2 regions of the Vibrio gallaecicus genome follow, and region 2 is predicted to be linked to the other one. Evidence: predicted binding sites of a transcription regulator. Region 2 holds the regulator's gene; the other holds the start of a gene.
The links. The regulator MetJ, encoded in region 2, represses methionine synthesis genes. The targets are predictions, from matches to a motif close to TTAGACNTNTANANGTCTAA.

Region 1 (4,356 bases), 1.5 Mb from region 2:
TCAATATGATCCACTAACGAATCAGTTTAAATCTTATGCTCGCTAACGGCTTTATGTGGCGTTAATTATGCCTACAAATGGTTAACCCGTACAAGCTGTTAATAAATAGAGTGAATTGCTTGATAATAAAGCCGTAGACTTATTGGCAAGTCTGCGGCTTTTCGATTTTTCTAGTAACCATTTGTACTTTTCTAGCAGCCTGTTACTACGGATTGGGTTTCTAGAGAAACCACTTCAGAGCCTACTACTTCAAATGCATAATATGCATAGCACTTATCGGTTAAAGTATACGATTCAGGAAACAAAAACATTCCCCAACCACTAATATCATTTGAAATCCAACTGCCAGGTGTTTGATCGATGACACATAGCGGGTCGGTACACTTATAGCTTAAAACACCACTTGATCCAAAATCTCTATATCCATTTCCCACGTGAGTAATACCGGCGACAAACAACTCACCTAAGCGCTCGTCCCAAATTTCTTGGGGAACACCAAAATAAGTATTGATCGGTACTCCTTCTACACTAACAGCAACATCTCGTTGGGTATCTAACCCTTGAAGAATGGCATTTACTCTTACATTATCAACAACATACCTGAAAGATGCCGATATGTTTTCAACAATAGCTGTATTAGCATCTTGTTTTAAGGATAAATACCTAGGCAGAGCTACGGCCGACAAAATAGCTAAAATACTAATAACAACAATAAGCTCTATGAATGTGAAACCTTTTTTATCTTTCAAATGGCCACCAAATATATGCAAGTTCATAGCAATCTGAGCATAAAACTAACATACAACTGAAATAATTCTCTTTCACCTTTTACAAATATTGTATGTTCAAGCACAGTTTTTGCCATAAATTCGATGATTTATATTCAGCGCCATTAATACCGATTTCCATTAAGTGAACGAAGTGGCTTTAGACAACTTTAATGCCATCTAAATGGCTCTTACTTTGTTGACGAGCTGTACTGAAGAAAGCTTGTAGATAACGCTTATCTTTTTCCGAGTTACGAACAGCAGCAAAAAGGCGTCGAGATAATCCACTCCCTAAAGGCTTACTCGTAATCAGTCCTTGTCTCGAAAATTCACTGATAGCCCAATTAGGCAAGGCTGATGCGCCCAAACCTGCCGACACCATTTGCACTAGCATTAGCGTATTATCGGCTTGCTTCCATTTTTTTGGCTCAACACCTGCAGGCTGCAAGAAGTGCTTTACTACATCTAACCTCTGTTTTTGAACAGGGTAAGAGAGCATGGTTACGTCAGCTAAATCTTCAGGTTCAATGCAATCCTTATCAGCTAAAGGTGAGTTTGTTGCAGTGATTAGTCGCATTTCAAAATCGAATAAAGGCTCGTAATGCACTTCTGATCTTGGCTGAATATCTGATGTTATCACTAAGTCCAATTCACCAGCCATCAATGCGGGTAGTGGTTCAAAACCAAAACCTGAAGAGAAATCAAGTGTCACACTTGGCCAAGCTACCTGGTATTCCTTTAACGCAGGCATTAGCCATTGGAAACAAGAGTGGCATTCAATTGCCATGTGTAAGCGACCATTCACATCTTCTTTCAAACTTGCGAGTTCATTCTCTGCTTTTGCAAGTTTCGGTAACACTTCATCAGCTAGTTTAAGAAGAATTTGACCTTCAGAGGTGAACTTGACTGGGCGGGTTTTACGAAGGAATAACTGCCCACCAATACGAGCTTCTAAGTCTTTGAGTTGATGAGAAAGTGCAGACTGCGTTAAATGCAGCGATGTTGCTGTTGCTGTTAACGATCCACTGTCACGTAACGTGGTTAATGTTCGCAGATGTTTGAGCTCTATCATGAGTATTCCTCATTTTCCCTAAGCCAATATAATTTTTGTTAATGATCACACCCTACTTTGTTTCATAAAATAAGTAAACGTCTAGACGTCTAAATAAAATTCGTTTAATTCATGAATAAAACGTTCAACATGAAATTTTATAATAAACAAGATGAATATTTGGAGGTTGTTCATAAACCACATTCAATAGATAGTTTAGCCATCCAGACGCCTTATCAAGCATTCAGCATGAAATAGGAGTCTGACCAAATTACTAAAAATTGAATAAGGAACAGGCTCATGACAACGACAACGCATATTCTAGGCTACCCACGTATTGGCGAAAAAAGAGAATTAAAATTTGCGCTAGAGAAATACTGGCGTGGTGAAATCAACCAATCAGAGCTAAAAGAGCTAGGTAGTGAATTAAGAAATCGTAATTGGAAGGTGCAAGCAGATGCGAACCTAAGTTTTGCAACTGTGGGTGACTTCGCATGGTATGACCATGTACTAACTACCACTCTATTGTTGGGTCACGTGCCAAAGCGCCACGCTGGTGGCTCAGAAGATGAAAAAGATTTTCCTGATTTAGATACACTTTTCCGAGTTGGTCGTGGTCAATCACAAGAACAATCGACTTGTTGTGGTGGCAGTCATGGGTCAACGAGTGAAGGCACTGCTGCATCAGATATGACGAAGTGGTTTAATACTAACTACCATTACATCGTGCCAGAATTCAGAAAAGATGATTCATTTGAAGTCAGTTGGCCTCAGCTATTTGATGAAGTGAATGAAGCGGTTAAAGCCGGTCATAAAGTGAAACCTGTCCTATTGGGACCATTATCTTACCTTTACCTTGGCAAAGAAGTAGAAGATGGTTTTGATCGTCTAACGTTACTTCCTCGCCTACTGACGGCTTACCAAGCTATTCTGGCTAAGTTATCAAAGCTCGGAGTGGAGTGGGTGCAAATAGATGAGCCAATCCTTTCTCTTGAATTGGAAAAATCATGGGCAGATTCATTTAAGCTGGCTTACCAAGTGCTGCAAAGCGATGTAAAGCTTCTTCTTACGACTTACTTTGATTCTGTTACAGACACCCTAGATAGGATTATAGAACTGCCAGTTGATGGCCTTCACATTGACCTGTCAGCTGCGCCAGAACAATTGGATGAAGTTGCAAATAAATTGCCGAAAGATTGGGTTTTATCGGCTGGTGCTATCAATGGGCGAAATGTATGGCGTGCAGACCTTGCAACACAACTTGCTAACCTTCAACCAATCAAAGAGAAACTAGGTGACAAGTTGTGGGTAGCAAGCTCATGTTCACTGTTACATAGCCCAGTCGACCTAGAATTAGAAGAAACGCTAAGCGAAGAAGTAAAAAGTTGGTTTGCTTTTGCGAAACAGAAAGTCACAGAAGTGAGCTTACTAGGCGCCGCGTTAGATGGTGACCACAACGCAATTTTAGCGTGTGAGACTTACAGCCAACCAATTGTGGATCGTAAAAGTGCAACGCATGTGAATAAGCCGCAAGTACAGTCTCGTTTGAATACAATCACTAAAGCATTAGCGCTACGTAGCGAACCTTATGCAGTGCGAACTGCACACCAGTCGAAGGTGTTAGGTTTGCCACTACTTCCAACCACTACTATTGGTTCATTCCCACAAACAGGTGAAATTCGAGTTCAGCGTAGTGCATACAAAACAGGGCAACTGACTGAAGCTGAATACAATACCGCATTAAAAGGTCACATTGCAGATGCAGTTAAACGCCAAGAAGCACTTGATCTAGATGTACTTGTACATGGTGAAGCTGAACGAAATGACATGGTTGAATACTTTGCTGAAAACCTAGCGGGCTTCCAAACAACAAAATTTGGTTGGGTGCAAAGCTATGGTTCTCGTTGCGTTAAGCCAGCTATTGTTGTCGCGGATATTGAACGTGAAAAACCAATAACCGTAGAGTGGTCAACGTACGCTCAGTCTCTTACGTCAAAGCAGATGAAAGGTATGTTGACGGGACCGGTAACGATACTGTGCTGGACATTCCCACGTGAAGATATTTCTCGTAAGGAGATAGCCAATCAATTGGCTTTTGCATTACGTGATGAAGTATCAGACTTGCAAGATGCGGGGATTAATATCATTCAAATTGATGAGCCTGCGATTCGTGAAGGTTTACCACTTAAGAAGGGCGATCACGCTGAATATCTAGAGTGGGCGGTTGATGCCTTTAAAATATCAGCGGCGAGCGCGAAACCAGAAACTCAGATTCATACTCACATGTGTTACAGCGAATTTAACGAGATCATTGACTCAGTGGCTGATTTAGATGCGGATGTCATCACGATCGAAACCTCTCGTTCAAATATGGAACTATTGAAAGCATTTGAAGAGTTTAACTATCCGAATGAAATTGGTCCTGGTGTTTACGATATCCACTCACCAAATATTCCTTCAGAAGAGTGGATTATTGATCTATTGAAAAAAGCGGCAGAGAAGATTCCAGCTGAGCGATTATGGGCTAACCCAGATTGT
Region 2 (4,356 bases):
GCTAAACTACTTCCACCAAATTTATGCAGTTGGCGTAAAACACTCATTAGCTCGCTTCCCCATTCTCGATGAAGTTATGTGTCTTAAGAAACGCTTGGTTTAGATCTTCAATAAGATCGCCCGCGTCTTCTAAACCTACAGACAAACGTAGAAGTTGCTGAGATACACCCGCTTCAGCCAAAGCAACTTGCCCCATTGCACGGTGAGTCATAGAAGCTGGATGACAAATCAAACTTTCAACACCACCTAAAGATTCAGCCAACGAGAACAGCTCTAGCTCACCAACAAAAAACTTCAACGCTTCAAAAGATCCTGCGAACTCAAAGCTCAGCATAGAACCAAAGCCTAACTGCTGCTTTTTGGCAATTTCATGACCAGGGTGATCAGGTAAGCTTGGGTGATAAATAGTGCCGACTAAATCTTGCTGCTGAAGCGCTGTTAAAATTTCACGAGAGCTTTCTTCATGTACACGCATACGAGCGCCTAAAGTACGAATACCACGTAAAGTCATGTAGCTATCAAATGGCGTACCTGTTGCGCCTATACAGTTGCCCCACCATCCTAATTCTTCAGCATGCTCTTCCGTTTTAGTGATGACCACACCACCAATTACATCTGAGTGACCGTTAATGTATTTAGTTGTGGAGTGAATAACAAAGTCAGCACCTAGCTCTAGAGGCTTTTGGAACACAGGTGTCAAAAACGTATTATCGACAGCCACTAACGCTCCGACCTCTTTTGCTTTACGACACGTTTCTGCGATATCGACCACTCGCACTAGAGGGTTAGAAGGTGTTTCAAGTAGGATTAATTTGGGCTTGAGAGCAATCGCTGCATCTAATGCGGTTTGATCCGACTGATCAACAAACAGGACTTTGAAGTCCCCTTTTTGAGAACGTGTATTAAACAGTCTGTACGTTCCACCGTAGCAGTCGTGTGGAGCAACAATTAAATCGTCACCACTTAGAAATGCAGACACCCACAAGTTCAATGCTGATGTACCGCAATTGGTCACAACGGCACCCTTTCCTGATTCCAGTTCGAAGAGCGCTGTTTCTAATAACCCACGGTTCGGGTTGCCCGATCTCGTATAGTCATATTTAGGCACTTCACCAAAAGCGGGAAAACCATAATTTGTCGAAAGATAAATTGGTGGAACAACGGCATGGTGTTGAGTGTCTGACTCAATACCGGTTCGAACGGCAATTGTGGCTGGCTTCCGGCTGCTCATAGGTGTTTCCTTACAAATTGGGTTCAGGATATAACAGCTGCTTGTCGGCGTTTTGCAGCTGTGTTAGATATATGTTATTCACTTTACTGCCATAAACATAAGACGTCAACACTTCTAGACGTCCATATGTCTTTGCTTATGGCGGTAAATCCCGCTAAAATCACCTTCTAAATTAATCTAACTACAAAAATGATGAAGGTACACAATGGCAGATTGGAATGGTGAGTACATAAGCCCATATGCTGAGCATGGAAAGAAAAGCGAACAAGTAAAGAAAATTACGGTTTCTATCCCTCTAAAAGTATTAAAGGTGCTAACTGATGAACGTACTCGTCGTCAGATAAACAACTTACGCCATGCCACAAACAGTGAATTGCTATGTGAAGCCTTTCTTCATGCCTACACTGGTCAACCGTTACCTACGGATGAAGACCTACGTAAAGACCGCCCAGACGATATCCCTGCTGAAGTGAAAAAACTAATGACAGAAATGGGTATCGAATTCGAAGCGTTTGACGAAGAATAAAAATAAATCACGTCGATGCCCTTCATATTTTCATTTGCTTGTGACAATAGTTTGAAACTAACTTCTGTATTTCAAGTGTAAGCTTGTCATACCAAGATACAAAAAAGCCGAATCATGCTTCCATGATTCGGCTTTTTTATGAGTTCAATGCTAAAGACGTAACATTAAGCCATATAATTTTCAGGCATCTCGATACGAGCAACACCAGATTCAACTGCAGCTTGTGCTACCGCTTTCGCTACGCGAGGCAATAAACGTGGATCCATTGGCTTCGGAATAATGTAATCCATACCAAATGTCAGTGCATCAGCTCCCGCCGCTTTTAATACTTCAGCAGGAACTTCTTCTTTTGCTAGTTCACGAATCGCCGTGACTGCTGCCAGTTTCATCTCATCGTTGATTTCACTAGCTCGCACATCTAGCGCACCACGGAAGATAAACGGAAAGCAAAGCACATTATTAACTTGGTTCGGGTAATCGCTACGACCTGTACCCATGATTAAGTCATTACGCACTTCATGAGCAAGCTCTGGCTTAATTTCTGGATCTGGATTTGAGCATGCAAATACAACAGGCTTATCAGCCATCAGCTTCAAAGATTCTGCTGGTAATAAGTTAGGACCCGATACACCCAAGAATAAGTCAGCACCTTCAATCACATCTTCCAGCGTTCGCTTGTCTGTGTTGTTAGCAAAAAGCTGTTTGTATTCGTTTAGGTCGTCACGGCGAGTGTGGATCACACCCTTACGATCTAGCATGTAGATTTTTTCACGCTGAGCGCCACACTTAATCAGTAGCTCCATACACGCTACAGCCGCCGCGCCCGCACCTAAACAAACAATCTTACATTCTTCTAGCTGCTTACCTTGAAGTTCGATGGCATTCAGCATACCTGCAGCCGTTACGATAGCAGTACCATGTTGGTCATCATGGAATACAGGCACATCACAACGTTCGATAAGACGACGTTCAATCTCAAAACAGTCTGGTGCTTTAATATCTTCTAAATTGATGCCACCAAAAGTATCTGCGATGTTCGCTACCGTGTCGACAAACTCATCGATTGTGCGGTGTTTTACTTCAATATCGATAGAATCTAAACCAGCAAAACGTTTAAACAGAAGAGCTTTACCTTCCATTACAGGCTTAGAAGCGATAGGACCAAGGTTACCTAAACCCAAAATCGCAGTACCGTTAGAGATAACTGCAACCATGTTGCCTTTACCTGTGTACTTATAAACGTTATCAACATTCTGTGCGATTTCTCGAACAGGCTCAGCTACACCTGGGCTGTATGCTAAAGCAAGGTCTTCAGCTGAATTTGCCGGCTTAGTCAGCTCAACGGCAATTTTACCTGGAATAGGGAATTCATGATAATCAAGAGCTTGCTGGCGAAATTGTTCTTGAGCAGATAATTTTTCTTCTGCTGATAATGGCTCTTTTGAAGATTGAGCCTGGCGAGTGTCGTCTGACATGAGCGTAGGTTTCCTAAGATATTATTATTTGGGGGAATCCTCTTCATGTTAATAGATGTACTTCAAAGTTCCTAGGTGGTTTACCTATCAGTCTCACTAAAAAACGAGATTTGACTACTAATAAGACCAGTGAACAGTTGAAATCTCTAAATGGCAGGCAACAAAAAAGGACACCGAAGTGTCCTTTTGGATGTCTATATAGCGAGTATTACTACTTGCTAGAAAGAGCACCGAAACGCTTGTTAAAGCGATCAACACGGCCGCCAGTATCTACGATACGTTGCTTACCAGTGTAGAATGGGTGACATTTGTCACATACGTCTAGGTGAATACCAGCTTTACCTAGAGTAGAGTTGAATTCAAATGTGTTGCCGCAAGAGCAAGTAGCTGTAACAGCTTTGTATTCTGGGTGGATTCCAGCTTTCATGGGATAACCTCAATTAGGCCGTGTCGCCATCCGATTCTAAGCCGGACACCACACGTAGTTAAAAAATAATTAAAAGTACCGCTTCGTAACACAAGGATACAAAGCCATACCTTCAAGGCGCAGTATAGTAATGAATCTGAGAAGTAGGATCAACTGATTTGATACATTTTTCACCAACCTTTTTTTCCTTCTATATTAAAAGCCAATATCAGTTCTTCTCTAACATCGCTAAGCCATTAAAAAACACAGCCTTTATGAAGCGATACCAAACTGTTTCTCGAATTTCATGGGCTTATCCTTTAGACTGTTTCGTCATTTCCTATTCAAAATAAAGCTGTCACTTTATGCGCCCAACTATCGCCCGTGTCGCACTACCAGTCCCTTTAGATAAGCAGTTTGACTACAAAATACCTAGTCACCTGTTCCCTATTATTGGCGGTCGTGTATCTGTACCTTTTGGGCGTCAAACATTAACAGGCATAGTCACAGCTCTAGTCAATGAATCCGAATTTAGCTTAGACAAGCTCAAACCAATTAAAGCGTTGTTGGACAATCAACCCGTTTGGTCTGACTCGGTTTATTCTTTGTTAGTTTGGTGCAGTCAGTTTTATCAGTACCCTCTTGGGGAAACGTTCGCCAATGCATTACCTTCTGCTTTACGTAAAGGTAAAGATGCAGATTTTGCCACCTTGGTTGA

Region 1: a site for MetJ is predicted at 1,913-1,932, ahead of metE (5-methyltetrahydropteroyltriglutamate--homocysteine S-methyltransferase). Genes of this name have one in related genera too.

What each region holds. Positions count from the first base shown of each region.
Region 1 is NZ_AP025490.1:1,212,476-1,216,831, forward strand. It holds gene OCU78_RS05385 (DUF4250 domain-containing protein) at 1-46, shown strand, start outside; gene OCU78_RS05390 (pilus assembly FimT family protein) at 192-749, opposite strand; gene OCU78_RS05395 (LysR substrate-binding domain-containing protein) at 928-1,839, opposite strand; gene metE (5-methyltetrahydropteroyltriglutamate--homocysteine S-methyltransferase) at 2,119-4,356, shown strand, end outside.
Region 2 is NZ_AP025490.1:3,022,866-3,027,221, forward strand. It holds gene OCU78_RS13245 (bifunctional aspartate kinase/homoserine dehydrogenase II) at 1-47, opposite strand, end outside; gene OCU78_RS13250 (O-succinylhomoserine (thiol)-lyase) at 47-1,231, opposite strand; gene metJ (met regulon transcriptional regulator MetJ) at 1,437-1,757, shown strand; gene OCU78_RS13260 (malic enzyme-like NAD(P)-binding protein) at 1,922-3,232, opposite strand; gene rpmE (50S ribosomal protein L31) at 3,444-3,659, opposite strand; gene priA (primosomal protein N') at 4,004-4,356, shown strand, end outside.